Regions from separate parts of the Gordonia sp. SGD-V-85 genome, predicted to be linked through region 2. Evidence: riboswitches for the same ligand, from Rfam matches in the RefSeq annotation. Region 2 holds a riboswitch; each other region holds the start of a gene.
The links. Region 2 has a riboswitch for thiamine pyrophosphate ahead of thiC (phosphomethylpyrimidine synthase ThiC). Riboswitches for the same ligand answer to the same signal wherever they lie in the genome.
Positions count from the first base shown of each region.

Region 1: linked by a shared signal. The riboswitch ahead of AS181_RS20440 (TenA family protein) and the one ahead of thiC (phosphomethylpyrimidine synthase ThiC) in region 2 are both predicted to bind thiamine pyrophosphate.
Region 3: linked by a shared signal. The riboswitch ahead of thiO (glycine oxidase ThiO) and the one ahead of thiC (phosphomethylpyrimidine synthase ThiC) in region 2 are both predicted to bind thiamine pyrophosphate.

Region 1 is NZ_LNQO01000022.1:59,346-68,951, forward strand. It holds gene secE (preprotein translocase subunit SecE) at 1-446, opposite strand, end outside; tRNA gene AS181_RS20410 (tRNA-Trp) at 486-558, opposite strand; gene AS181_RS20415 (fused (3R)-hydroxyacyl-ACP dehydratase subunits HadA/HadB) at 805-1,902, opposite strand; gene rpmG (50S ribosomal protein L33) at 1,997-2,164, opposite strand; tRNA gene AS181_RS20425 (tRNA-Met) at 2,258-2,331, opposite strand; tRNA gene AS181_RS20430 (tRNA-Thr) at 2,353-2,425, opposite strand; tRNA gene AS181_RS20435 (tRNA-Tyr) at 2,543-2,623, opposite strand; TPP riboswitch at 2,779-2,873, shown strand; gene AS181_RS20440 (TenA family protein) at 2,861-3,571, shown strand; gene AS181_RS20445 (ABC transporter substrate-binding protein) at 3,568-4,593, shown strand; gene AS181_RS20450 (ABC transporter permease) at 4,568-5,362, shown strand; gene AS181_RS20455 (ABC transporter ATP-binding protein) at 5,355-6,182, shown strand; gene AS181_RS20460 (YajQ family cyclic di-GMP-binding protein) at 6,234-6,725, shown strand; gene htpX (zinc metalloprotease HtpX) at 6,891-7,748, shown strand; gene AS181_RS20470 (polyprenyl synthetase family protein) at 7,782-8,798, opposite strand; gene AS181_RS20475 (geranylgeranyl reductase family protein) at 8,916-9,606, shown strand, end outside.
Region 2 is NZ_LNQO01000006.1:264,880-274,485, forward strand. It holds gene AS181_RS09710 (acyl-CoA dehydrogenase family protein) at 1-199, opposite strand, end outside; gene AS181_RS09715 (acyl carrier protein) at 217-465, opposite strand; gene AS181_RS09720 (salicylate synthase) at 512-1,852, opposite strand; gene AS181_RS09725 ((2,3-dihydroxybenzoyl)adenylate synthase) at 2,010-3,680, shown strand; gene AS181_RS09730 (GNAT family N-acetyltransferase) at 3,847-4,194, opposite strand; TPP riboswitch at 4,405-4,519, shown strand; gene thiC (phosphomethylpyrimidine synthase ThiC) at 4,511-6,199, shown strand; gene thiD (bifunctional hydroxymethylpyrimidine kinase/phosphomethylpyrimidine kinase) at 6,199-7,119, shown strand; gene AS181_RS09745 (SHOCT domain-containing protein) at 7,208-7,597, opposite strand; gene AS181_RS09750 (LLM class flavin-dependent oxidoreductase) at 7,787-8,851, shown strand; gene egtD (L-histidine N(alpha)-methyltransferase) at 8,832-9,606, opposite strand, start outside.
Region 3 is NZ_LNQO01000001.1:21,801-31,406, forward strand. It holds gene AS181_RS00080 (serine/threonine-protein kinase) at 1-294, opposite strand, end outside; gene AS181_RS00085 (glutamate ABC transporter substrate-binding protein) at 300-1,298, opposite strand; gene AS181_RS00090 (hypothetical protein) at 1,295-2,746, opposite strand; gene AS181_RS00095 (NUDIX hydrolase) at 3,096-3,578, shown strand; gene AS181_RS00100 (hypothetical protein) at 3,583-3,966, opposite strand; gene thiE (thiamine phosphate synthase) at 4,282-4,992, opposite strand; TPP riboswitch at 5,040-5,151, shown strand; gene thiO (glycine oxidase ThiO) at 5,147-6,211, shown strand; gene thiS (sulfur carrier protein ThiS) at 6,208-6,420, shown strand; gene AS181_RS00120 (thiazole synthase) at 6,479-7,267, shown strand; gene AS181_RS00125 (ABC transporter ATP-binding protein) at 7,339-8,322, shown strand; gene AS181_RS00130 (ABC transporter permease) at 8,319-9,065, shown strand; gene AS181_RS00135 (LuxR C-terminal-related transcriptional regulator) at 9,193-9,606, shown strand, end outside.

The sequences.
Region 1 (9,606 bases), on a different contig from region 2:
GCGAAGGCGAGGTCGAGGCCGGCAATGAACGCGGTCATCACGATGACGAACACGAGCACGACGATCGTGTAGGTGATCATCTCGCGCCGCGTAGGCCAGATGACCTTCTTCAGCTCGGCGACGACCTGCGTCAGGAAGACCCAGATCCGTACGAACGGATTCCGGCTCTCCTCGGCAGACGCCTTCTTCTTGGTCTTGCGTTCCTTGACGGCGACGGACCCCGTGTCGGAGTCGGTGTCACCGTCGGTTGCACCCGCCGCCGAGCGACGTCCGCGAGCCGAGCGCTTACCGGACGGACGCAGCTCCTTCGCGGTTCCGGTCGACGTCTCGTCGTCCGTACCCGCGTCGGTGGCCTCGTCGCGACCGTCGAGCTCAGCCGCGGCCGAATCGGCCGCAGAACCCTCTGCGGCGTCTTTGGCGCGGGCGGCCCGGTCTCGCTTGCTCAACTTCGCGGTCCTCTCGTCAGCGTGTGCCCTTCACCAGGGCAGGGGCGACAGGACTTGAACCTGCAACCTGCGGTTTTGGAGACCGCTGCTCTGCCAATTGAGCTACGCCCCTTTGCGACGCCCGCCACCGGAGTGGTCGGCGTTGCCGTCCTTCTCGATCCGGCCTCGCGGCCCGTCGACGTTTCGTCGCCGACAAAACCAACGCGCCACCCTATGGGTAGCGCGCAAGCCTGAATCAATCAGACACTTCAGTGTAGATCACCGGGGCGGTGGACCCAAAACGGGCTCGCCTCCGCTCCCCCGACGACCGTACACGCCACCCGTCCGTGAGCCGCCGGAACGGCTCGCGACCGGTCGATCAGTTGAACTGGATGACGGCCTGCGCGCGTCCGAAGATGCGGCGATCGCCCTGCTTGGCGGTGATCGCGATGGTCCCGCGACGAGTTGCGGGATCGAGCGACTTCACCTTGCCGGTGAAGTCGACGGCCGCGCTGTCGTCGGCCGGGACGTACACCGGGCTGGTGAAGCGCACGTTGTACTCGCAGAAGGCCGCCGGGTCGCCGATGAACTCGGAGACGAAGCTTGCGCCGAGCCCCATCGTCTGCATGCCGTGCGCGACGACGTCGTCCATGCCGGCCGCGTTCACGACGTGGTCGGAGAAGTGGATCGGGTTGGGGTCGCCGGCCACGCCCGCATAGTTCGCGAGATTGCCGCGCGTCAGCAGGTAGCGCTTGGGCGTGAGTTCCTGACCCACCGTGAGCGTGTCGAAGTCGACGGCACCGAAGGCGCCCGGCGACTGGGTCGGATCGGGGAGGTCGTAGCGACCCGCCTTCGGCTCGACGGTGTGCCCGGATTCGCCGATGGCGTCGACCTTGATCATCACGTGGTCGAGGGACGCCTCGAGTTCGGGGTCGACGTCCATACCGGGACGCGCGGCCAGGGAGGTCCACGTGGTCATGACCGGCTCGTCGTGCTGGTTCCAGATGACGTTCTTGGTGACCATCAAGTCGATCATCTCGGGACTGCTCACATGCCGGAACGACTCGAGCGAGACGTCGCAGATCAGGCGGTCCCCGACCTTCATCGGCTGGTGGTAGACCAGCCGCTGGTCGGTCTGCATGATCTGCCACATGTCGTAGCCGGTGACGACGTCTTCGAAGAGCTTGCGCTGGGCGATGATCCCGAGCACCGACACGTAGGTGGGCGCGGCGATCAGGCGGTCGTGGCCGAAGGCCCGGGCGCCCTCCTCGCTCCAGTGGGTCGGGTGCGCATCCTGCACCGCCATCGCGTGCTTACGGATCTCCTCGCGGCCGATCTCGTAATAGTCGTCGACCGTGTAGTGGAAGCCGACGAGGCTCTGCGTGTGGGCGGCGATCTCGTCGGGGGTCGGCTTCGCACCACCGCTCGACGCCTCGTCCGGACGATCCTGGATCTCGGCTCCGCTTACCTGTGACATTGAGCTCTACTCCTTCGGCCGACACAGCAAGACGGGCTGCCTCATCGAGAGGCAGCCCGTTGCTGGTGGTACTTCGAAACGGCCGACGACGGCGTCAGCGCGATTCCTTGTGCCCCTGATGCTTGCCGCAGTTCGGGCAGAACTTCTTGATCTCGAGGCGATCGGGATCGTTGCGGCGGTTCTTCTTCGTGATGTAGTTACGGTGCTTGCACACCTCGCAGGCCAAGGTGATCTTGGGGCGAACATCTGTTGAGGAGGCCACTTGATTGCCTTCTTTCGGGTGGTACGTGGTCGGGTTCGGAAGTTCCCTCAGGGCTTGCGACCCTTGCGCTCGGTTCCGGTCGGACCCGATGTGTAGCGGTGGAGGGACTCGATCCCTCGACCTCACGATTATGAGTCGTGCGCTCTAACCAGCTGAGCTACACCGCCCCGCGGACTTCTCGTCCAGCGAGCCCCCTGACGGAATCGAACCGTCGACCTTTTCCTTACCATGGAAACGCTCTGCCGACTGAGCTAAGGGGGCGTGCCCCGGGCGGTTGCGCCCGAGAGCCTTAACGAGGTTACACACTCGCGTCTGCGCTAGACAAATCGCTGGTCGGAGACCGTCTGTAGAGCAGTTTCGCGAGAATGGACCACGCCGTGGCAGGTATAGGATTCGAACCTATGTAGCTTGCGCGACGGATTTACAATCCGCTCCCTTTGGCCGCTCGGGCAACCTGCCGTGCCGCTCTTCCGGCCACCGTGACGGCCGTACGAACAACGCCGTGAAGAATACAACGAACACCGCATCAACGCGCAAACCGGCTGGTCAACAGGCCGGGACATGGTCTTGGCACAGGCGTCCCACCGCGACCCCCACTCCTGCTACTGTGGCTGCGTTCTGACACGGGGTGCTCCGCGACGCGGGGCTGAGATGAGACCCGAGAACCTGTCCAGGTAATGCTGACGAAGGGATGTCATGTCTGTGCATGCGCACGTGCCGGTCTCCGGCCGATTCTCCGACCACCTCTGGGAGGAGACGAAGGGGTTGCGGACGGCGATCGACGACCTCGAGTTCCTGCGGCGGCTCGGCGACGGGACGCTGCCACTCGAGGTGTTCCGCACCTACATGGAGCAGGACTCGCTGTACCTCGCCGGGTACGCGAAGGCCCTCGCCATCCTGGCGTCGAAGTCCCCCGACCCGCAGACCGCGGGGTTCTGGGCGAACTCGTCGGCCACCGCGGCCACCGTCGAGTCGGCGCTGCACGGCGACCTGCTCAACGGCGGCCAGCTGCCTCCGCGTGAGGGCGAACCCGAGCCGTCGCCGGCGTGCCTGGGGTACGTGTCCTACCTGACGGCCGTCGCCGCGACCGAGTCGTATGCGGTCGGCGCGGCCGCGGCCCTGCCCTGCTTCTGGATCTACGCGGAAGTCGGCCGGGCCCTGGCCGCGAGTGCCGCCCAGGTGCTCGCCGCCGACCCGAACCACCCCTACGCGCAGTGGGTGACCACCTACGACGCCCCGGAATTCCAAGAATCCGCCTCGCGGGCAAGGGAACTCGTGGACGCGGCTGCGGAGCACGCCGGCGAGCGCGAACGGGCCGCGATGGCGACGGCGTTCACCGTCGCCACGCGGTTCGAGCTCCTGTTCTGGGACACCGCGCTGAACCCGCAGCCGTGGCCCGCCGCATGAGCGCCCGCGCGCGCCGCCTCCTCACCGTGCTCGCCGCCGCGGTCGTCGCGTCGTCGGCGATCACCGCGTGCGGTTCGGGCGCCGGTTCGGACGGCAGCATCCGATTCGCGCTCGACTGGTCCCCGAACACCAACCACACGGGCTTGTTCGTGGCGCAGCAGCGCGGCTGGTTCGAGGAGGCCGGACTCGACGTCGAGATCCTGCCGTACAACAACACCGCCGTGGACACCATCGTGGACGCGGGCAACGCCGAGTTCGGGATCAGCACCCACAACTCGTCGACCTTCTCGCGGGCATCGGGCGCGCACACCATCTCCGTGTTCGCGCCGCTGCAGAAGTGGGCCACCGGCATCGGTGTCCGCGCCGACCGCCGCGACATCACGAGCCCGAAGGACCTCGACGGGAAGACATACGCCGGTTTCGGCGACCCGGGCGAGGAGAAGACCCTCGAGCAGGTGATCCGAAACGACGGCGGCACCGGCGAGTTCACCTCGGTGACCCTCGGGACCTCGGCATACGAGGCGGTCTACTCCGGTCAGGCCGACTTCACCGTCTCCTATCTCGCGTGGGAGGGCATCGAGGCCGAGCATCGCGGAACCCCGATGAGGTACTTCCACTACACCGACTTCGGTTTCCCGGAGGCATACGCGATCGTCGTCGACGCCAACGAGGACTGGCTGGCGGACAACCCGGACCGCGCGGCGGCCTTCGTGACGGCGCTGCAGCGCGGTTACCAGGCAGCGGCCGACGACCCGGACGCGGCGGCCCGCGACCTTCTCGCCGCCAACCCCGGTGCGTTCAACGACGAGCAGTTGGTGTTCGAGAGCCAGCGCATGCTCGCCGGTCAGTACATGAAGGACGCCGACGGCCGGGTCGGGCGGCAGACGCTCGAACAGTGGGCCGGGAACTCCGGGTTCCTGTACCGCAGCGGTCTGCTGACCGGCCCGGACGGGGCGCCGCTCACGACCGAGCCGGACTGGTCGACGTACTTCACCAATGACTACCTCGACACCCCTCGGTAGCACCGGCCTGCGTCGCATCGCGCCCGCGCTCGTCGCGGTGGTCGTCCTGGTGGCGGTCTGGCAGGTCTACGTCGACGTCAGCGGAATCCGGCCGCAGGTGCTGCCGTCGCCGTCGCGCGTCGTCGCGCAGGGTTGGTCGCACCGCGCGGAGATCGGGGTGCACGCCGCGGCGACGCTGCAGGTGACCCTGATCGGGTTCACGGTCTCGTTGGTCCTGGCCTGGCTGCTGGCCATCGTCGTCGACTTCTCGCCGGCGCTGCGACGGGCGTTCGTGCCGTTGTTCGTCGCCTCCCAGACCCTGCCGATCATCGCGATCGCACCGCTGATGATCATCTGGTTCGGCTTCGGCCTACTCCCGAAGGTGCTGGTCATCGCCCTGGTCACGTTCTTTCCGGTGGCGATCGGCCTGATCGAGGGATTCGCCGCCACCGACCGCGAGGCCGGCGCGCTGATGCGCAGCATGGGGGCCACCCGCCGCCAGGTCTTCCGCTATGTGCGGCTCCCGTCCGCGCTACCGAGGTTCTTCACCGCGTTGCGGATCGGCATCACCTATGCGGTGGTGGGCGCCGTGTTCGCCGAGTACGTCGGCGCCACCCAGGGGCTCGGCATCTACATGAGCCTGCAGAAGAACTCGTTCCGCACGGACCTGGTGCTCGCGGCCGTGCTGGTGACCGCGCTCCTGAGCGTCACGCTGTACCTGCTCACCTTCGCCGTCGAGCGGATCGTCGCGCCCTGGGCTCGCGCCGAGGACCGGAACCACCATGACTGACCACCGGCTCGTCCCAGACCACCGGCTGATCGTCGACCGGCTCACCAAGTCCTATCCCCGACCCGGACGCGGACAACCTCGCCGGGAGGTCCTCGACGGGGTGTCGTTCACCGCCGAGCCCGGCGAGTTCGTCTCCGTCATCGGGCCCAGCGGATGTGGCAAGAGCACCGTCTTCGGCCTGCTGGCCGGACTCGACGTCCCCGATTCCGGCAGCGCGTCCGTCGGCTCCGAACCCGCCGTCGCCGGACACTGCGCGTACATGCCGCAGAAGGACCTGCTGTTCCCGTGGCGCACCGTGTTGGACAACACCATCCTCGGCCTCCAGGTGCAGGGCGTGCCGACGAAGGAGGCCCGACGCCGGGCCGCGGACCTCTTCCCCGCCTTCGGACTCGCCGGATTCGAAGACGCCCGCCCGTTCCAGCTGTCCGGCGGGATGCGACAGCGCGCCGCACTGCTGCGCACCGTCGTCCAGAATCGCGACCTGGTGCTGCTCGACGAGCCATTCGGCGCCCTCGACTCACTCACCCGGACCGAGATGCAGACGTGGTTGCAGTCGGTGTGGCAGCGCTACCGGTGGACCGTGCTGATGATCACCCACGACGTCCGCGAGGCCGTCCACCTCTCCGACCGCGTGATCGTGCTGTCCGCCCGCCCGGCCACCGTGGTCCACGAGGTGCGCGTCGACCTCCCGCGCCCGCGCGATCCGGCGGGGCTCACCGCGCCCGAGTTCGTCGCCCTCGAGCGAGAACTACTCGAGGTACTCCATGACGAGTCGCGTCGTGCCCTCGCCGAGCAGGCACAGCGTCGAACGCCCCGGTAGACCCGCGCGGCCGCCCACTTCCGCTGATCGCCATGACATACCCTGTCGGACATGGCTGATTCATCCTTCGACGTGGTGAGCAAGGTCGACCGGCAAGAGGTCGACAACGCCCTGAACCAGGCTGCCAAGGAGTTGTCGCAACGGTACGACTTCCGCGGCACCAACACCGGCATCGAGTGGTCCGGCGAGGAGAACATCGTGATCACCTCGGACGCCGAGGAGCGCGCGCAGGCGGGCCTCGAGGTGTTCAAGGAGAAGCTGATCCGACGCGACATCTCGCTGAAAGCCTTCGACGCCGGCGAGGTCGTCGGCTCCGGCAAGACATTCAAGATCACCGGCTCGCTGGTGCAGGGCATCGACTCCGAGCACGCCAAGAAGATCTCCAAGAAGATCCGCGACGAGGGGCCGAAGGGCGTCAAGGCGCAGATCCAGGGCGACGAGCTGCGCGTGTCGAGCAAGAAGCGCGACGACCTGCAGGCCGTCATCTCGCTGCTCAAGGGCGAGGACTTCGGTATCGCCCTGCAGTTCGTCAACTACCGCTGACGCGCCCGGTCGGTGGGTCGGCGCACCGAACCCCGACCGTCGGAAACCCAGACGGGCGTTGCGTCGTTTGACCGGATGAGGCGCCTGCACTCCGCGGCCGGCATCGGGTTCGCCCGGGCCGCCCGCGGAGCCCGAGACCCGCGGCGCCGGACAGACGAGGACCCGATGCATTTCAACGGATTGAAGACGGCGGCTCTGCTGGGTCTGATGTCGGCGATCATCGTCGGCATCGGCGCTCTGTTCCAGAGCCCGCTGATCCTGTGGGGATCGGTGATCGTCGCCGTCGGCATGAACGCCTACGTCTACTTCAACAGCGCCAAGATGTCGCTGAAGGCGATGCACGCGCAACCGGTCACCGAACTGCAGGCACCGGTCATGTACCGGATCGTGCGTGAGCTGGCGACCACGGCACACCAGCCGATGCCCGCCCTCTACATCTCCCCCACCGAGTCGCCCAACGCGTTTGCGACCGGCCGCAACCCGAAGAACGCCGCGGTGTGTTGCACCACCGGCATCCTGCACCTGCTCGACGAGCGCGAGCTGCGCGCCGTGCTGGGCCACGAGCTGTCCCACGTGTACAACCGCGACATCCTCATCAGCTCGATCGCCGGCGCGATGGCGGCGGTGATCAGCGGCCTGGCCAACTTCGCGATGTTCATGGGCGCGTTCGGCGGGCGGGACAACGCGCCGAACCCGCTGGCGATGCTGCTCATCGCGTTGCTGGGACCGATCGCGGCCACCCTGGTGAAGCTGGCCGTCTCCCGCTCACGCGAGTTCCAGGCCGACCAGTCCGGGGCCGAACTCACCGGGGATCCGCTCGCACTCGCATCGGCGCTGGCGAAGATCTCCGGCGGGGTGCAGGCCGCGCCGCTGCCGCCGCAGCCCGACATCGCGGCCCAGTCGCACATGATGATCGAGAGTCCGTTCCGCGCGACCGACCGGATGGCCAAGATGTTCGCCACCCACCCGCCGACCGCGGAACGCATCCGCCGCCTGCAGGAGATGGCCCGCGACGGTCGCTGAGCCGGCTGAGCAGAGATCCTGCCGGTCGACCCCTCAGCCCACGCGTTCGATCGTGTAGTCCACGAGCGACGCCAGGGCACGGTGGGCCGGCGACTCGGGGAGTTCGGCCAGCATCGCGTGCGCCTCGTCGGCGAACTCCTGCAACTTCGCCCGGGCGGCGGTCATACCCGCCGACGAACCGAGCAGTTCGATCGCCTCGGCGACCTCGGCGTCGTCGGTGAGCGGCCGGGCGGCGCCGTCGGCGGCCACCAGGAGTTCGCGTAACCGCGCCGACGTCGCGTCGTCGCCCATGAGCGCGTAGAGGACCGGCAGCGTGTGGACGCCTTCGCGAAGGTCGGTACCCGGGGTCTTGCCCGACTCCACCGACACCGAGCTGATGTCGATGATGTCGTCGGACACCTGGAAGGCGACTCCGACGATGTCGCCGATGCGGGAGAGCCGCTCGATGTCGTCGGGCTCGGCCCCGGAGGCCATCGCGCCGAAGCGGGCGGCGGCGGCGATCAGCGAGCCGGTCTTCTCCCAGACGACCTGCAGGTAGTGCTCGATGGGGTCGGCGCCGGGTTTGACCCCGACCGTCTCCCGCATCTGGCCGGTGACGAGTTCGGCGAACGTCTCGGCGATGATGCGCACCGCCTCGGGGCCCAGCGTCGAGACGAGTCGCGAGGCGCGCGCGAACAGGAAGTCACCGGACAGGATGGCCACGCTGTTCGTCCAGCGCGCGTTGGCACTCGCCGCACCGCGGCGCATCGCGGCCTCGTCCATCACGTCGTCGTGATAGAGCGTGGCGAGGTGGATCATCTCCACCACCGTCGCCGAGGTGATGACATCGTCGGAATCCGGGCGCGGACCGAACTGGGCGGCCAGGATCGCGAACATGGGCCGGAACCGCTTGCCCCCGGCCTTCGCGAGGTGGGTCGCCGCCTCGGTCATGACCTCGTCACCCGACGAGAGTTCGGCGAGCAACAGATCCTCGACCCGCTGCAGCGACGAGCGCACCGTATCGGCGAACTCATCCGACACCAGGTCAACCCCGGCGAATGTGGACTTCACGGAAACGCGGCCCCATCTCGTCTGATCCGGCAACTACTCGACGGCGGACACGCGACTGCCGCGTAGACCCCACCTGCTGCGAGCCTAGCCCGTCGGGGGTCCGGACATACTGGTCGGGTGAGCACGGACACGACGCCTCCTTTCCCCGATTCCGCCGATGTCCTCGTCGTCGGCGCCGGACCGGGTGGATCGGCGGCGGCCGCCCATGCCGTCGCCGCCGGCCGGGATGTGGTCCTCGCCGACGCCGCGGTGTTCCCGCGCGACAAGACGTGTGGCGACGGCCTCACGCCGCGGGCCGTCGCCGAACTCGACGCGCTGGGGCTCGGCGCACTCCTCGACGACCGTCCGCGCATCGACGGACTCCTGCTCAACGGCTGGGGCGCACGCCAGCAGGTCCGGTGGCCCTCCGGCCGGTTCCCCGCCTACGGCAGCGCGGTGGCACGCACCGAGTTCGACGACGCCATCCGTACGCATGCGGTGTCGGTGGGAGCGCGAATGATCGAGGGCGCCAAGGCCATCGGCGTCGAGATGGACGGTGACCGGGTGGGCGCGGTGACCTTCGCGACGCCGGCGGGCACACACACGATGCGGGTCACCGACCTCGTCGTCGCCGACGGCGTCCGTTCGGGAATCGGCAAATCGCTGGGGCGGCAATGGCATCGGGACACCGCCTACGGAGTCGCCGCCCGGGCGTACGCACCGTCGGCACGCGCCGACTCGCACTGGATGGGGTCGCACCTCGAACTCCGGGGACCCGACGACGCACTGCTGCCCGGGTACGGCTGGGTCTTCCCCCTCGGGTCGGCCG
Region 2 (9,606 bases):
GGGCGAAATGGTCGTGGAGGTCGGTGACCTTGCGGTCCTCCCACTTGCGGACGAAGACGCCCTCGGCACCGAGGTGTTCGAGCAGGGGCCGCGGGAATCGATGATCCCGCTCGGCCTGCGCCGTCCAGGCCGTCACCTGCTCGTCGAACGCGGCGTCGAGCAGTTCGGCGTACGTCTGCACTGGGGTCTCCACAGTCATGTCGGGTCCGGGTCCTCTCAGGCCGGGGTGCCGGCCTTCGACCGGATGAGGTCCTCGAGGTCGCCGACGGTCTTGGACTCGAAGAGCTCCCGTTCCGACAGCTTCACGCCGAGACGCTCTTCGATCGCCACCACGCCGATGGCGAACGCCACCGAGTCCAGCCCGAGGTCGTCGATCAGCTTCGAGTCGCGGCTGATGTCGCCGAGCGCGAGGTCGAGGTCCTCTTCGAGGATGCCGCGCAGGGCTTCGGTGATGTGGTCGGACATGTGGTGGCTCCTGGGGTGGTGATGTTCGGTCGAAAGTATCGGTCGGTCAGCGCGGGACCACGTACGGGGCGACGCTGGCCAGCTTCTCGCAGGTCTCGGTGAACTCGCGCTCCGGCGTGGACTGCGCGACGATCCCGGCACCGGCACGCAGCCATGCGCCTTGCCCGGACGAGAAGATGGTGCGCAGGGCCAGGGTCGCCTCGAGCTCGCCCGTCGACGAGGCGGTGAGGATCGCGCCGGAATACAGGCCGCGGCGTCGGGGCTCGAGACGGTCGATCGCCTCCACGGCCGGGGTCTTGGGGATGCCCGACGCGGTGATCGACGGGAACACCACCTCGATTGCACGCCAAGGCGTTTCGTGATCGGCGAGGGTCCCGCGCACGGTCGAGGCCAGATGCTGGACGCTCCCGCGCTCACGAACCTCCATGAACTCACTCACGGCCGTGGTGTCCGCAGCGGCGATCGAGGAGATCTCGTCGAAGCACGCGCGCACCGACATGGCGTGCTCGGCGATCTCCTTGGCATCCGAGAGCAGGTCGGCGCGGGCCGCCGCGTCCTGCTCCGCGGAGATCCCGAAAGCCCTTGTGCCGGCCAGTGGTTCGGTGACCACGGTCCGGTCGTCGTGCACCGCGACGACGAGTTCGGGACTGAACCCGGCCGCCTGCAGGTCACCGAGCGAGAGCAGGTAGCTCCGGGCGGGGTTGTTGTCGGCGCGGCCGCGGGCGTAGGTGGCAGGGATGTCGACGTCGAACGGGATGTCGACGGCACGCGAGAGGATCACCTTCTGGTACCGCCCGGCTTCGATCTCGGCGACAGCGGTGGCCACACGGCCGCGGTAGTCGTCCGGGTCGGACTGCACGTCCACCGGCCGCGACTCGCCGGGAACGGTTGCTCGCGAGGCGATCTCGAGGAGACGACCGGCACGCTCGGCGTCGAGCGACCCGGTGTCGACCCCGTCGGCATCGACAGTCGCCTCGAACTCGGGAACGATGAGGTGCGCCAGCACCGTGTCCTCGGGAACGCGCTCGAGGATGCCGTGATACGGGGCGCAGAAGTCGAAACCGACCCAGCCGTAGACGCGCCAGTCGGAAATCGACAGCGACGCGGTCGCGGCGGCGAGCGCGTCGGCGGGGTCGCCGCGCCAGGGCGTCGTCGTGCGGTCGCCCTGATCGTCGACGATGACCTCACTGCGTGTGATCACCACGCGGGCGCGGACACCCGCCGCGAAGGTCCAGCGCCGGTCGCGCTCGTAGACGACATGGTCGCCGAATTCGCCGGAGCCGGCCCAGGCCGCCGTGATCCGCGCGGCATCGGACTCGCTCAGCGGCGAGGCCGGCGCGAGCAGGTCGACGAACTGCGCGGCGTGCGATTCGGTTGTCAGCGACATGTCCTTCGTTCCTCCGGTCGTGATGCACTCGAGCACCGATGATCATAGGGAATCTTAGGGCAGCCTAATCAAACAATCCCCCGCGGGTCGACAGCCGGCCTCCCGCCCTGCATCGACCGGTAAGGTTACCCTATCCTGCCTGTGTTTGAATGAACTCATGCCGACGCATCTCGACCCCGCGACCGATCTGCTCGACGGTTTCGCTCCCCACACCGACGCACAGGCACAGAAGTACCGCGACGCCGGCGTCTTCCTCGACCGCCCGTTGTTCGCCGGCCTCGATCTGGCCGCCGAGCGAACTCCCGACTCCCCTGCGCTGACCGACGCCTCCACCGACGGGCCGCGCACGCTCACCTATGCCGAGTTCCGCGACGCCACCCTCCGTCGTGCCGCCGGTTTCGTCGCGGCCGGACTGCGGCCGACGCAACGGGTCGTGTTGCAGCTGAACAACTCCCTCGACTTCGCGGTCACCCTGTACGGCCTCCTACGCGCGGGTGTCGTTCCGGTGATGACGCTGCCCGCGCACCGGATCACCGAGATCGCCCATCTCGCAGCCGGTGCCGGCGCGGTCGCCTACATCGGTGAGGACGGCCGCCGGGGGTTCGACTATCGCGAGCTCGCGACCGAGCTGCAGTCACGGGTGCCCGACGTCGCGCAGGTCTTCATCTCCGGCGAACCTGGTCGATTCACACCGCTCCCCGACGCCGACCCCGCCTCGGTCGAGCTCCCGGCTGCCCCCGACGCCGGGCTACCCGCCCTGTTCCTCGTGTCGGGGGGCACCACCGGACTGCCGAAACTCATCGCGCGCACGCACGACGACTACGACCTCAACGCCCGGCTGTCCGCGGACGTCGCCGGCCTCACCGCCGACGACACCTACCTCGTCGCCCTGCCGGCCGCGCACAACTTTCCGCTGTGCTGCCCGGGAATCCTGGGCGTCTTCGGTGCGGGCGGCCACGTCGTCTTAGCCGACAACCCCAGTCCGGACAACACTTTCGACCTCATCGAGCGGCACCGCGTCACGGTGACCGCGCTCGTCCCCGCGCTCGCGCAACTCTGGTGCGCGGCGACCGAGTGGGAGCCGGCGGACATCAGCTCCCTGCGCCTGCTGCAGGTGGGCGGCGCCAAGCTGGCACAGTCCGACGCCGTCGCCCTCGACGCGGCCCTCGGCCCCGTCGTCCAGCAGGTCTTCGGCATGGCCGAGGGGCTGATCTGCTACACCCGGACCGACGACCCGCGTGACTTGGTGCACCAAGTGCAAGGGGCACCGATGTCGGAGCTCGACGAGGTGCGGGTCGTCGACGAGGGCGGAGCCGATGTCCCCGACGGGGAAGAAGGTGAACTGCTGGTGCGGGGGCCCTACACGATCCGCGGTTACTACCGCGCCACGGCGCACAACGAGAAGTCCTTCACGCCGGACGGCTTCTACCGGTCCGGGGACAAGGTCACCCGGCTGCCGTCGGGGCACCTGGCCGTGACCGGCCGCATCAAGGACACCATCGTGCGCGCCGGGGAGAACGTCGCCGCCCACGACGTCGAGGAGAACCTCCTCGCCCACGATTCGGTCCGGCAGGTCGCGGTGGTCGGGCTGCCCGACGACGCGCTCGGTGAGAAGATCTGTGCGGCAGTCGTGCTCTCGCACGAACACCCCCCGGCCCGACCACTCGAGCTGGCCGCGATCCGCACCTTCCTCGCCGACCGCGGACTCGCCTCCTTCAAACTGCCCGACGTGGTCCGCGTCGTGCGCACGCTCCCGGTCACCGCAGTAGGCAAGATCGACAAAAAGGTGCTCCGCGAGACACTGCTGTCGGAGCCGTCGGCAGGCTGAGCCGAGTCGGAGCCCGCTCCTCACACCGGCGCGAGGAGCGCGACCACCGCACCATAATCCCAAGGAAGCGCATAACCCCTGCTCCCTGAGGTGCGAGGAGCGATAGCGACGAGCCTCGAAGGGTCCGGCGAGGAATGTTCCGGAGCCGCCGAGGCTTACCTTCGGATCACACCGGCGCGAGGGTCACGATCCCGGGATGGCCGTCGAGATAGTGCTTGGTGAAGGTGCACACGGGCCGCAGGCGGGCGCCCTGCTCGCGGGTGAAGTGCACGACGGTGCGGGTGAGTCGGGTGGCGAGACCATGTCCGGTGTACTCGTCGTAGAGCACGGTGTGTAGGACGGTGATGGTGGTCTGACCGTCGACCGTCTCGGTCGAATAGCCGAGCACGCCGACCAGGTCGCCGGCGACCCACAGCTCGAACCGGTCGCGGTCGGGATTGTGCACCACCTGCGAGATCTGCTGCAGGATCGACTTCGCCGACTGTGGTGGTCGCTGACGATGCTTGCGTAGCACCCGACCCTCCTCACCTCTTGATCGTGGACATCGGACCACTGACATGTGCCGTCCGAACCTCGGCATAGGCCCCGCTTGTGATCCGGGTCACACGGTACCTTACGGAACCGTAACTGATGACCCCGATCGTCCGGTCGTCGCACATCGAGACGGTCGCGCGCACCCCTACGACCCGAACGAACTCCGCGCTGTAGGGTGGCGGACGCACGACAACTACACCGCGGGGGCTCTCACGATGACCGAGGGCTGAGATGGCGACGGGCGGTCGCCGACCGCTCGAACCTGTCCGGGTAATGCCGGCGTAGGGAGACAAGCCATGGGCACACGTGTATCCGCGACTCGCGACGGCAGCGCACCCGCCGACTCAGGGTTCCTGACCCTCGGTCCGATCGAGGGCAGCACCAAGCACTACCTCACGGTCGGCGACCTGCGCGTCCCGCAGCGTCGTATCCACCTCACCAACGGCGAACACCTCGACGTCTACGACACCTCGGGTCCGTACACCGATCCGACGGCGCGCATCGACGTCGAGAAGGGCCTCGCCCCCACCCGCGACAACTGGCGCCGCCCGGAACCGGTCGACGGCGCGAGCACCCAGCTAGCTTGGGCGCGGGCCGGGATCATCACCGAAGAGATGCGGTTCATCGCCGCCCGAGAGGGCATCGACCCCGAACTGGTCCGGTCGGAGGTGGCGATCGGGCGAGCGGTCATCCCGGCGAACCACCGGCATCCGGAGTCCGAACCGATGATCATAGGCAAGAACTTCGCGGTCAAAGTCAATGCGAACATCGGTAATTCGGCGGTGCGCAGCTCGATCTCCGACGAGGTCGAGAAGATGGTGTGGGCCACCCGCTGGGGCGCCGACACGATCATGGATCTCTCGACCGGCGCCGACATCCACACCACCCGCGAGTGGATCATGCGCAACTCGCCGGTCCCCGTGGGGACGGTTCCGATCTACCAGGCGCTGGAGAAGGTCAACGGCGATCCCGCCTCGCTGACCTGGGAACTGTATCGCGACACCGTGATCGAGCAGGCCGAGCAGGGTGTCGACTACATGACCGTGCATGCCGGTGTCCTGCTGCGCTACGTTCCGCTGACCGCGAAGCGGGTGACGGGCATCGTCTCGCGCGGCGGTTCGATCATGGCGGCCTGGTGTCTCGCGCACCACCGGGAGTCATTCCTGTACACGCACTTCGACGAGTTGTGCAAGATCTTCCGCCGCTACGACATCACGTTCTCCCTCGGCGACGGCTTGCGCCCCGGATCGATCGCCGACGCGAACGACGAGGCCCAGTTCGCCGAACTCCGCACTCTCGGCGAGCTGACCGCGATCGCCAAATCGCATGGTGTGCAGGTCATGATCGAAGGCCCCGGGCACGTCCCGATGCACAAGATCGCCGAGAACGTGCGCCTGGAGGAGGAGTTGTGCGAGGAGGCCCCCTTCTACACCCTGGGTCCGCTCGCCACCGACATCGCGCCGGCCTACGACCACATCACCTCGGCCATCGGCGCGGCGATGATCGCTCAGGCCGGCACCGCGATGCTGTGCTACGTGACTCCGAAAGAGCATCTAGGACTTCCGGACCGCGACGACGTCAAGGTCGGCGTGATCACGTATAAGATCGCGGCGCACTCGGCCGACCTGGCCAAAGGCCACCCGCGGGCACAGGAACGCGACGACGCACTGAGCAAGGCGCGCTTCGAGTTCCGCTGGACCGACCAGTTCAATCTCGCCCTCGACCCCGACACCGCGCGCGCATACCACGACGAGACGCTGCCCGCCGAGCCCGCGAAGACCGCCCACTTCTGCTCGATGTGCGGACCCAAGTTCTGCTCGATGCGGATCTCGGCGGACGTCCGCGCCTACGCCGAGGAGCACGGTCTCGTCACCGCGGACGACATCGACCGGACTATCGCCGAGGGCATGGCCGCGAAGTCGGCCGAGTTCGCCGAGGCCGGTAACCGCGTGTACCTCCCGCTCCAGACGACCGGCGGCGCCTGATGCGCACAGACGACGCACGACGACGCACAGTCGACGCGAATCAGCGCACGGTCGACGAACAGGCCTACACGGGACTCCCGCTGTCACCGCCCGGAACGGCCCCGGTACGGGTCCTGACGATCGCGGGTTCGGACTCCGGCGGGGGCGCGGGAATACAGGCAGACATGCGCACCTTCGCCCTGCTCGGGGTGCACGGGTGTGTCGCGGTGACCGCGGTGACGGTCCAGAACTCGGTGGGCGTGAGCGGGTTCGAGGAGATCTCACCGCAGACCGTGGCGGCGCAGATCGACTCCGTGTCCGGTGACATCGGTGTGGCCGCGGCGAAGACCGGGATGCTCGCGTCGGCGCCCATCATCGAGGCCATCGTCGAGCAGTGCCGCACGAGTGGAATCGGCCGGGACACATCCGTTCCGCTGGTGGTCGATCCGGTGTGCGCGTCGATGCACGGCAACCAGCTGCTCGCCGACTCGGCACTCGACACCCTGCGGCACAGCCTGTTTCCCCTCGCGACGGTGGTGACACCGAACCTGGACGAGGTCCGGCTCATCACCGGCATCGCGGTCACCGATGCCGCGTCGCAGCGCGACGCGGCCAGGGCACTGCTCGATCTCGGGCCGCGCTGGGCGCTGGTGAAAGGCGGGCACCTGCGAACCTCGGACCACTCCCCCGATCTGCTCTACGACGGCGACCAGTTCATCGAGCTCAGCCACGAACGCATCGACACCCCGCACGACCACGGCGCCGGCGACACCCTCGCCGCCGCGATCGCGTGCGCGCTGGCCCACGGGCACGACGTTCCCGCGGCGGTCGGTTTCGGCAAGGACTGGGTGACCCGCTGCCTGGCGGCCGCGTATCCACTGGGCGCCGGCCACGGTCCGGTCAATCCGCTGTGGCGTGTGGGCGTCGGGTCGGCGGACTGACGCGACGCCGGTCCCGAACCGGAGAACAGACAACGCTCCCCGACGGCGACCGGCGCCATAGGGGAGCGTTGTCTGTGTCGAGGGACCGTCAGGCGGTTCCGCTGAGGGCCTTGCTCTTCAAGTGCTCGAACTCCTGAGGGGTGATCGCGCCCGAGTCGAGCAGGTTCTTCGCGTCGGCGATCTGCTGGGTCGGTGAGGTGCCTGCGACGGACCGGATGTACTCGTCGGACGCCTGCTTGGCCTCGCTGTACGCCTCACGCTGACGCTCGGCCATCCCCTTGCCCTTCGCGAGCAGGTACACGATGGCGGTGATGTACGGGAAGATGATCAGGAAGACCACCCACGCCGCCTTCGCCCACCCCGAAGCCGCCTTGTCGCGGAACAGGTCGCTGATGATGTGCCACAGGACGATCAGATAGGCCACGAACGCGAAGATGACGATCGTGTACCAGATGAAGTCCCAGAACGAATCCCACATAAGAAGTCTCCTTTGTCTAGAAGCAAGCCTGCCCGGCGCACCGGAACCGTGAATTCCCTCTGAGCATGTCACAGCTCTACGGTGGTCAGCGCAACGAACATTGAAGAAGTTCGTGAAATCCTGAGACTGCGGTATCGATCGGCAGCCGAGAACCGGGATCGATCGACTCTGACTCTCGCGAAGGGCGACATGGAATCTCACCCGGTAGGTATCGAGAAGATCGAGCTCGGTCTCGACACGTTCGGGGACATCACCGCCGAACCCGACGGCACATTGCGCTCCGGGTCGCAGACCCTGCGCGATCTGCTCGAGCAGGCCATCCTCGCCGACACGGTCGGCGTCGACTTCCTCGGTGTCGGTGAGCATCACCGCGACGACTACGCGGTGTCGGCACCCGAGGTCGTACTCGGCGCGATCGCGGCGCGCACCACCCGGATGCGTCTCGGTTCGGCCGTCACCGTCCTGAGTTCCGACGATCCGATCCGCGTGTTCCAGCGGTTCTCGACAGTCGATGCGTTGTCGTCGGGTCGCGCCGAGGTGATCCTCGGGCGCGGATCGTTCACCGAGTCGTTTCCGCTGTTCGGTTTCGACCTCTCCGACTACGAGGAACTCTTCAGCGACAAGCTGGCCCTGTTCGCCGAACTGCGCACCGGCCGACCGGTCTCATGGTCGGGTTCCACACGCAGTCCGCTGCAGTCCCAGGCGGTCTATCCCGAACTCGAGAACCCGCCCCTGCCGACGTGGATCGCGGTCGGCGGCAGCCCGGAGTCGGTGGTACGTGCCGCGTCGTACGGCCTGCCACTCATGCTCGCCATCATCGGCGGCGACCCGTTGCGCTTCACGCCGTACGTCGATCTGTATCACCGTGCCCTCCGTGAGATGGACAAGCCGCTGATGCCCGTCGGCGTGCACTCACCGGGCCATGTCGCCGACACCGACGCGCAGGCACGCGACGCCCTATGGCCGCACTACCGCGAGTACGTCGGGCGCATCGGTCGCGAACGCGGCTGGCCGCCGCCGACCCGCATCGAGTTCGAGCGGTCGACGGGACCCGGCGGCTCGCTCTACGTCGGGTCGCCCGACACCGTTGCCCGCAAGATCGCGTCGACCGTCCAAGCACTGGGACTGAGCCGATTCGACCTGAAGTATTCGCACGGGACACTCGGCCACCCCGAGCTCATGCGCAGCATCGAACTCTATGGAACGCAGGTCATCCCGCGGGTGCGCGAACTGCTCAGCGTCGGGTCAGGGTGAGCTGGAAGTCGCCTGCGGGATCGGTCCACGCCGACACGACGGACAGTCCGGCCGACTCGAGTTCTTCCGCGAGCGCCCCGGGCTGGAACTTGGTGCTGATCTCGGTGTGGATCTCGGTTCCCGCGGGCACCCGCCACGATCGGCCCAGCACACCGAAGTACGCGTCGACGTCCCGCCGGGCGCGAAGCCACATCTCGACGCGGTGCTCGCCCGGATTCCAGCGGGCGATGTGTTCGAAGTCGTCGGCGTAGAGCCCGCGAGCGTCGAGGCCGGCACGGAGCACCTCGATCATGTTCCGGTTGAAATCGGCGGTCACACCAGCACTGTCGTCGTAGGCGGCGACGAGCCGCCCGGTGTCCTTGACGAGGTCGGTACCGAGGAGGAAGTAGTCACCCGGGGACAACGAGCCGACCATCGAACGATAGAACTCCGCGCGCGCAGCAGGATCGAAGTTGCCGATCGTGCCACCGAGGAACACCGCGAGGCGCGGGCCGTCGGCGGGCGGGAGATCCAGGTCAGGCTCGGTGAAGTCGGCGACCACGGGGACGACGTCGATCCCGGGATAGTCGACGGCGAGTACTTCGGCTGTCGTCGTGAGCATCTCGGTGCTGACGTCGACGGGGACGTAGGTCGGACGCTCACCGTCGGCGGCCGCGTCCACGAAGGCGTCGAGCAGCAGACGCGTCTTGGTCGATGTGCCCGAGCCCAGTTCGACGATGACGTCGGCACGGGTCGTCGAGGCGATCTCGGCCGAC
Region 3 (9,606 bases), on a different contig from region 2:
GACATCCGGGTCGGTGCGTCGGCCGGGCCGGGGGTCGGTGGTGTCGTCCATGTCGTCGGGGCCCTCGGTCAGCGCCGCCAGGTCGGCCCGCTGGGTGCCGACGTCGACCACCTTCGCGGTCGTCTCCGCGTCCTCACCACCGGGACGGCCACCGCCCGGGCCGGGACCGTCGAGGCCGGTGTCGTCGTCGCCGAGCAGGGCGTCGAGCGAGACCCGCTGGGTGCCGAGGTCGTCGCTCCGGTCGCCGTGGGTGACGTCGTCTGTGTCGTGATCGTTTCGGGCCGCGTCGTCCATGGGGATCAGTCCCGGTAGTACGGCTGGGGAGCGCCGTACCCACTGTCGAGGATGGACAGCCACCGGTCCCGGATCTCCTGCCAGCGGCCGGTCACCCGGATGCGCTCGAGCACGCCGTTGACGAACCGGATCATGTCGTCCTGGCCCTTGGGAATCCCGACGCCGTAGAACTCCTCGCCGAGGCTGGGGCCGACGACCCGCAACCACGGATCCTGCGCGGCGAGACCGGCGAGGATCGCGTCGTCGGTGGTCGCCGCGTCGATCTGACCCTGCTGCATCAGTACCAGACAATCGGCCCAGGTCGTCGTGCTGACGATCTTGGCTCGGGGCTGGATGGCCTGGATACGACCGATCGAGGTGGTCCCGCGCGCGGCGCAGACCCGCTTGTCGGCGAGCTGCGCCGGACCGGTCACGTTCGAGTTCCGGAACGACAGGATGCGCTGGGACGCGACGTAATAAGGAGCCGAGAAACTGATGTCGCGCAACCGGTCGCAGGTGATGCTCATCGTCTTGATCACCAGATCGACCGTCATGTCCCGCAGGGCGTCGATCCGCTGCGCCGAGCTCAGCACCTGGAACTCGACGCGGCGGTCGTCGCCGAAGATGGCGCCGGCGATCTCGTGCGCGATGTCGACGTCGAAGCCCTGGATGTCGCCGGTGATCGGATCGCGGAAGCTGAACAGGTTGGACCCGATGTCGAGCCCGACGATGAGCCGGCCCCGCTCGAGGATGCCGGCCATCGTCGAATTGATCGGCATCTGAGCAGGCGGCGGCATCTGGGCGGGCGGCCGCAGGGTCAGGGTCGCGTTGCAGGCCTCGGAACTCGGCGGCGGTTCGACGGGCACGTCGAACTGGACGCCGGGCAGCATCGGTTGCCCGGCGGTCGCCGTCGGTGGGGGTGAGTCGGGTGCGGGGAAACGCACGCAGCCGGTGGCGACGAGGCCGGTGAGCGCGAGCAGGACCACGACGGTCAGCAGGCGGCGAGGCGAGGGGACGGTCGTCATCGGTACTCCCGGATGCGCGGGATGAGACCGCCCACGACCGCGACGCCGGCGAAGACGGTGAGCAGCAGGATGCCGGTGCCGGTGAACCCGAGGACCCGTTGCGCGGTGTTGATGTCGTCCCGGAAGGAGTTCCGGGCAGTCGTGATCGCATCGACCAGCGCGGTGTCCACCGCGGTGTAGGCGCGGGCCGAACTGTCCGGTCCGTCGCCGACGGTGTGCAGGCGCGCGAGACCGAAGTTGCCGGTCTGGATGTAGCGGCGGACCGCGGCGTCGGTGCGGCGCCACTCGGTCAGCGCCGCCGTGACCGTGTCCAGTTGTTCGCCGGTGACCGCGCTGTCGCCGTCTTCGGTGCCCTCGCGGACGTCGTCGACGATGTTGCCGATCTCGCTGGTCGCCGCGGAGAAGCTGCGCTCGAGACCGCCCTGATCACCGCGGCGGATGAGCGAGAGCGTCTCGGCCGACCGCGCCTGCTGGGTGAGGATCCGGGCGGCGGTCAGGTCGCGGAGCGGGTCGGCGCCCTCGGTGCGGGCATCGCTGGTGGCGGCCACCGACATCAGACCGGAGGCGAGCAACCACAGGGTCCCGACGCTGAGGGCGAAGATGGCCGCCACGATGCCGATGTTGAACCGCCGCCGGGTCCGCCGCGCCAGGTAGCGCGACGTCAGGACAAGCGCGGCGAGCAGGAACAGGAGCGGCGCATACACGGTCCAGGGTGGACGGGTGAGCGTCTGCTGGGGGTCGGCGATGGCCATCGATCGCCGTTCGTAGAGGCGCTGGGCGGCCGGGAGGATCTGGTCCTGCATCATCGACGACGCCTGGCCGAGATACGCCGATCCCACCGGGTTGCCGAGCCGGTTGTTCGTCCGCGCCGTCTCGATGAGTCCGCTGTAGACCGGGATCGAGGTGGACAGGGTCTCGAGATCGGCGCTGACCGCCTGCTCGGCCCGGTCCGACACCATGCCGGAACCGGGTTCGCTGGAGGTACCGGTGGCCAGGATCAGCGACGACGACGCCGTCGCCAGCGCGTCGGAGTAGCGCTGCCGCAGATCGGGGGTCTCCAGTCCGCCGGAGATGAAGGCCGCGTTCGCCGACGCATCGGCGATCGACAGCGAGCTGTAGAGAACCTGCGCGGCCTCGGCGAGCGGTTCGGTCCGATCGATGAGGCGCTGCAGGGTCTGGGTGCGATCCTCCAGGACCGTCGATGCGTACAGGCCGGTGCTCAGACAGCCGAGCGCCAGGATTCCGCAGATGATGATCAGCTTGCCCGGGGTCGTGACCGCGAAGTGGCGCAGGGTCTGGAACGGGGACTGGGCGCGTTCCCGGGCGGTGGCGACGAGTTCGCGTCGGTCGGCCAGCACCTGTCGGATCGGGGGTGAGGCCTGCGCCGGACGGATCGTGCGACCGCCACGCGTCAGCGCCGTCCGCACGGAGGACGCGTCGCCGGTCACCTACCTGATCCCTTCTCAAACGCTGGATCGTCTCCGGTGCGGTCCTACGGTCACCGGTTCCCCGTTCCGGATTCGCGTGACCGGGCGATCAACGTCAGGGGTTGTGTCATCTGGGTCATCGTTCACCGGGTCGTGCGTGTTTCACCCTATGTCATCGTGCCGGGTTCCTCCCGAGTCGACCAGCGCCGCGCCGCCGACCTCGGCGGTTCGCGCGTGCCAGGTGCTCGTCGATGGCACCTCGTGGTTCCGAGCCGCGATGAGAGGGCTTCGGAGTCTCCCTGGCAGGTGTTGCGCATCTCACTTACGGTGGAGGCACCCGGTCGGGGCGACCGGGTTGCGAGGAGGCGTGGTGCGCGGCGACGGCGACGGCTGGGTGATCGATCCCGACGGTTCTCGATACTGGGGTATCCACGGCGCGGCAGGTCTGCTGCTGCGGGCGCCGCTGCCGGACGGATCGACCGGGGTGCTCCTCCAACACCGCGCCGCGTGGTCGCACCAGGGCGGCACGTGGGCGCTACCCGGCGGGGCCCGCGACTCGCATGAGGGTGCCATCGACACCGCGATCCGCGAGGCCGAGGAAGAAGCCGGGATCACCGCCGACGACCTGCGCGTCGTCGCCGCGGTCGTCACCCTCGAGGCGCCCGGCGGATGGACCTACACGACGGTCATCGCCGAGACGGACTCGCCGGTCCGCACGGTCGCCAACTTCGAATCCACGGAACTGCGATGGGTCGACGAGAAGCGCGTCGATCAACTCCCGCTGCACCCCGCGTTCGGACTTGCGTGGCCCGTCCTCCGCGAGCGGATCGCGATGTTGGATCCCCAGAGCTGAGCCCTCACACCCCGGCGCGGTCGGACTCGAGCAGTCGGTTCGCCCCGGCGACCAGCGCGTGGACGTTCGCCTCGTCGCTGCTCGCGCCCTCACCGACGGCCCAGGCCTGCCGGCCGTCGTGCTCGCAGAGCAGGAACGTCGTGACCAGGCCGTCGACGACCCGCTGGTGCAGCCGGACGATCTGAACCGGGGCGCCGACGTCGTAGAGGATCGAGGTCATTGCCCCGACGGGGCCGGCGGCGACGGCGCTGCGGGACATGATGCGGTCGGCGATCGCGAGCGTCGCGCGGCACTCGACCAGGTCGCCCGAGCACGGGACGGCGGAGAATGAGCCCAGCCGGATCGTGCCGCCACGGGAGTACTCGTCGGTGAATTCCTGCCAGGTCATCCCGGCGGCCTCCTCGTGCATCCCGGGGGGAAGCGGGCGGCCGAAACGTGCGGCGAAGTGGTCGCCGCCGTGCCGGTCGTCGCGCTCGGTCCACGAACAGGATCGACGAGGTAGATGAAGAGGGTGCATCTCGAAAACCGATTTCGGTCGAAGAACGGATGACCGACTGGAGAGCGCAACCGACCCGCAGCGGGGGGTCGGTCAGATTCAGACCCCGCTGCGGCGGGTTACGAGAACGCTCGTGATGCACAACATGATCGGTCCACCATAGACCCGCGACACCGACCGGGCAAACGTGTTTCCGCCAGGGAACCGCTAGAGCATCGCGGCGAGGTCGCCGGCTGCGGCGGCCGGGTCGTCGGCCGCGGTGATGGCCCGTACGACGACGATGCGCCGCGCCCCGAGCGCGGTGACCTCCCCGACGCGGCCGGCGTCGACCCCGCCGATGGCGAACCACGGCTTGGCTGATTGTGTTGCGGCCGTTGAGGACACGAGGTCGAGGCCGGCGGCGGCGCGGCCCGGTTTGGTGGGGGTGGTCCAGCACGGACCGACGCAGAAGTAGTCGACGTCGTCGTCGGCGATCGCGGCGGCGGCCTGCGCGGGGTCGTGGGTCGAGGCGCCGATGACGACGTCCGGTCCGACGATCCGGCGGGCCGCCGACGGCGACAGGTCGCCCTGTCCGACGTGCAGGACATCGGCCCCGGAGAGCGCCGCGATGTCGGCGCGGTCGTTGACCGCCAGCAGGGCACCGTGCGCGTCGGCGACCGTCCGCATGCCCGCGAGGATCTCGAGTTCCTCGCCCGCCTCCAGGGTCCCGAATTCGCGCTCGCCCGGCGAGTTCTTGTCGCGCAGCTGCACGATGTCGACGCCGCCCGCGAGCGCTGCGTCGACGAAGTCGAGCAGGTCACCGCGTTCGCGCCGGGCGTCGGTGCACAGGTACAGGCGGGCCGTGGAGAGCCGCCGGCGACGGTCCGTCGCGGAGCCGGGGTCCGTCGACGCGGAGCTGGTGCGGTTCGGGGTCGTCACGCCGACCAGGCTAACCGGACCCCCGACGCCCCGGCGTAGGGTGGATCGCACGAACACACGGGAGTCCGGATCGGCCGGGCTGAGAGTGCGGACAGATTCCGCTGACCGTCGAACCTGATCCGGGTCATTCCGGCGAAGGAAGGTGATTCCCAGCGTGGATTCCCCACCGCAGCGCCCTGCCCACCGCGCCCTGACGGTCGTCGGGGGCGGTGTCATCGGGCTGACCTGTGCGCTCACCGCGGCCGACGCCGGATGGCGGGTTCGCGTCCTCGACGCCGGCACCGACGAGCGCGCGTCCTGGGTCGCCGGCGGCATGCTCGGTTCACTCGGCGAGGGTCATCCCGGCGAGGACGCGTCCCTGGCCCTCTCGGTCGAATCGGTCCGGCTGTGGCCGGCGCTCGTGAAGCGGCTCGACGACCCGGGTGTCGTCACCGCCACCGACTCGCTGTTCGTCGCGGCCTCGGCCACCGACATCGAATACCTGCGGCATCTCGCCGATTTCGTCTGGGCCGGGCAGCCCGCCACCGATGCCGCGCTGCAGCCGGTGACCGGCCGCGACATCCGGACCCTGGAACCGTCGCTGAGCTCTCGACTGGTCGGTGGCTACCGCGCGATCGGCGAGTGGTCCGTCGACAACCGGCGGCTGCTCGAGGCGTTGCGCGCCGCCACGACGTCGGCGGGTGCCGAGTTGGTCTCCGCGCGTGTCGAATCCCTGGCCGATCTCAACGAGCTCGGTTCCGACACCCAGATCCTGCTCGCCGCCGGACTCGGCACCGCGGCCCTCTGGCCGGACGTGGACCTGCATGCGGCGAAGGGGGAGATCCTCCGTCTGCGCCGCACGCGCTGGTCGGTGCCGCCGCCCGGTCACGTCGTCCGGGCACGCCTCCACGGGCGGGCCGTGTACCTGGTGCCGCGCGAGGACGGAGTCGTCGTCGGCGCCACCCAGTACGAGGCCGAGGGGACGGCCGACCGCGCGCCGCAGGCCGGCGGGGTCGCGGATCTGCTCGCCGACGCGATCGAGGTCTTCCCCGGGCTGCGGACCTACGAACTGACCGAAGCAGGGGCGGGTCTGCGGCCGTGCACCGCGGACGGATTGCCGATCGTCACCCGTGTGGACACACGAACGGTCGTGGCGACCGGGCACGGGCGCAACGGGATCGTCCTCGCCCCGGGCACCGCCGCCCGCGTGCTGTCGATTCTGGAAGGAGCAGAGGAATGAGTATCACCGCCAGCATCACCGTCAACGGCAAGAGCGTCGACGTCGGCGCCGACACGTCGGTGCGCGACGTCGTCACCGGGCTGGGGTTGCCGGACCGGGGGATAGCGGTCGCGGTGGACGGCGCGGTCGTCCCGCGCGGCCGCTGGGACCGGCACACCATGACCGACGGTGCCGTCGTCGAGATCGTCACGGCGGTGCAGGGTGGCTGAGCTCGCCGATCTGAAGCCCGACGCCTCGCGGACCGAGCAGAAGTCCGGCGACGAGACGATCCCGGATGCGGACCATCTGCGCATCGCCGGTCGCGACTTCTCGTCGCGACTCATCACCGGCACCGGCGGCGCGTCGAATCTCGCGACCCTGGAACGCGCGCTGGTCGCGTCGGGGACCGAGCTGACCACCGTCGCGGTTCGGCGCGTCGACGCGGCCTCGGGCACCGGGGTCTTCGATCTGCTGCGCCGGCTCGACATCGCCGTCCTGCCCAACACCGCGGGCTGTCACACCACCGCCGAGGCCGTCCTGACCGCCCAGCTGGCGCGCGAGGCGTTCGAGACCGACTGGGTGAAGCTCGAGGTGGTCGCGGACGAACGCACCCTGATGCCCGACGCCATCGAACTCGTCGACGCCGCGGCCGCACTGGTGGCCGATGGTTTCGTCGTGCTGGCCTACACCAACGACGATCCGGTCCTGGCCGCGCGCCTCGCCGATCTCGGGGTGGCGGCGGTGATGCCCCTCGGATCGCCCATCGGGACCGGACTCGGAATCCTCAACCCGCACAACATCGAGATGATCGTCGACGACTGCCGCACCCGCTTCGACGACCCGCTGCCGGTCATTCTCGACGCGGGCATCGGGACGGCGAGCGACGCGGCCCTGGCGATGGAACTCGGTTGCGACGGCGTGCTTCTGGCCACGGCGGTCACCCGGGCGGAGAACCCCGAACTGATGGCGACGGCGATGCGGCACGCGGTGGCCGGGGGCCGACTGGCCGCGCGCGCCGGCCGGATCCCCAAGCGCTTCTGGGCGCACGCGTCCTCGCCCGGGCGCGACCGGGACTGACGCGCGATCCCGCGACCGGCCATCCGAACGACGGACCGGGCCGCTCCGGGTTCGGCGGCTATGGTCGAGGCGTGTTGCAGGTAGCGAATCTGACGAAGGACTTCGGCGGTCAACGCGCGGTCGACGACCTCACCTTCGAGGTGGGGCCGGGACGGGTCACCGGTTTCCTGGGGCCCAACGGTGCGGGTAAGTCGACGACCATGCGGATGATGCTCGGACTCGACCGCCCGACGTCGGGCACGGCGACGATCAACGGGCAGCGCTACCGGGACCTCGAGCATCCGCTGCGGCAGGTCGGTGCGCTGCTCGACGCCCGGTGGGTGCACCCCAATCGCAGTGCGCGGTCACACCTGCGGTGGCTCGCGGCGAGCAACCGGATCCCGGCCGCCCGCGTCGACGAGGTGCTCGAGACGGTCGGGCTCACCTCGGTGGCCAAGAAGCGCGCCGGCGGCTTCTCGCTCGGTATGTCGCAGCGGCTCGGGCTGGCGGGTGCCCTGATCGGCGACCCGCACACACTGCTGTTCGACGAGCCGGTCAACGGCCTCGACCCGGAGGGCATCGTGTGGATCCGCGGGTTCATGCGCAAGCTCGCCGCGGAGGGGCGAACGGTACTCGTGTCGAGCCATCTGCTCACCGAGATGTCGCTCACCGCAGACCATCTCGTCGTCATCGGGCGGGGCCGGCTGATCGCCGACTGTTCGGTGGCGGAGTTCACCGGGCGGGCCCGGCAGTCGGTGCGGGTGCGCGGCCCGCGGCTCGAACAGTTGCACGCCGCGCTCGCGTCGGCGGGGCTGAATCCCGCGCCGGGTGACCCGGATGCCCACGGGCGCCCGGTGATGCGCGTGCCGGACACCACGACCGATCGGGTCGGCGACCTCGCCGCCGCCGCGGGCATCACCCTGCACGAACTCGCCGCCGAGTCGGCGTCACTGGAAGAGGTCTTCATGTCGATGACGGCGCACGCCGTCGACTACACCGCCGTCGACAACCGCGCCGTCCACGACCCCGACGCCCACAACCGGGCCGTCGGGAACCACGGGGGAGTGAACCGGTGATCGCCGCGATCAACGCCGAACGGATCAAACTCGCCAGCACCCGGTCGCCGTACTGGTGCCTCGGCGTCGTCGTGGTGCTGGGCCTGGGCTTCGCGGTGCTGCTCGGCGCCATCGCCGGCGGTTCCTACGGCAGTCCCGGCGAGACCGACACCCTGACCGACGACTTCCTGCTCGGCGTCAACCAGTTCGGGGTCGCGGTGCTCGCGATCATGGCGATCCTGGGCGTCACCACCGAATATCGCTTCGGCACGATCCGACCGACGTTCGCGGCGATCCCGCGTCGGCCACAGGTCCTCCTCGCGAAAGCGGTCGTGTTCGGCGGACTCTCGTTCGCGGTGGTGGCCATCGTGTCCGTCGTCGCGGTCGTGGCGGCGCAGGTGCTCGCCGGCGTCGGAGTCTCGCTGACCGGACCCGAGACCGTCCGGCATCTCTGGGGGACGCCGGTTTTCGCGATGCTGTGCGCGCTGATCGGCCTCGCGGTGGGCGCGCTGGTGCGGCATTCGGCGGGTGCGGTGGCGATCGTGCTCGTCTGGATGCTGGCCCTCGAGCGCATCGTGTCGGTGCTGCCGCGCGTGGGTGAGCACATCGTGTCGGTCCTGCCGTTCCTGAACGGGTGGAACTTCCTCGCCGGCGGGAGCGACACCTTCCACTGGAACGCCTACGGTTCGTTGGCCTACTTCGCGGGCTTCACGATCGTGTTGCTGGCGGCGGCAGTGGCCGTGACCAATGCCCGGGATGCGTAGTTCGCGGATTTTCTTCCGCCGATGTCAAATCCGGGATTAGCCGTGTGTCGACAGGGCCATCCGGTCGGACCACATTGGTGCTTCCGGGCGGCCCATTGTAGGGCCCAGCAGACTAAAATTCGCGGTTATGTCCACGAATTGGCCGCTCGTCGAGCGCGATCGGGAGTTCCGCACGATCCAGGCGGCTCTCAGGGGTGAGACGACCGGCTGTGGGGTGGTCCTGACCGGTGACTCCGGCGTGGGCAAGACGACCCTCGCCCGGCACGTCACCGCCGAGTTGCCGACCGGGGTGCGCTGGGTGGCGGGCACCGAGTCCGCGCGCTCCATCCCGCTCGGTGTGTTCGCGCATCTCGTCGGTCCGGCGACGTCGAGCGATCCGGTCACCTACCTTGCGGCGGCCCGTGAATCGCTCCTCGCCGACGGCGATGTCGTGATCGGGGTCGACGACGCCCACCTGCTCGATGAACTGTCGGCGACGCTGCTGCATCAGCTCGCGATCGACCGTGCGGTGCACATCGTCGCGACGGTCCGCAGCGGCGAG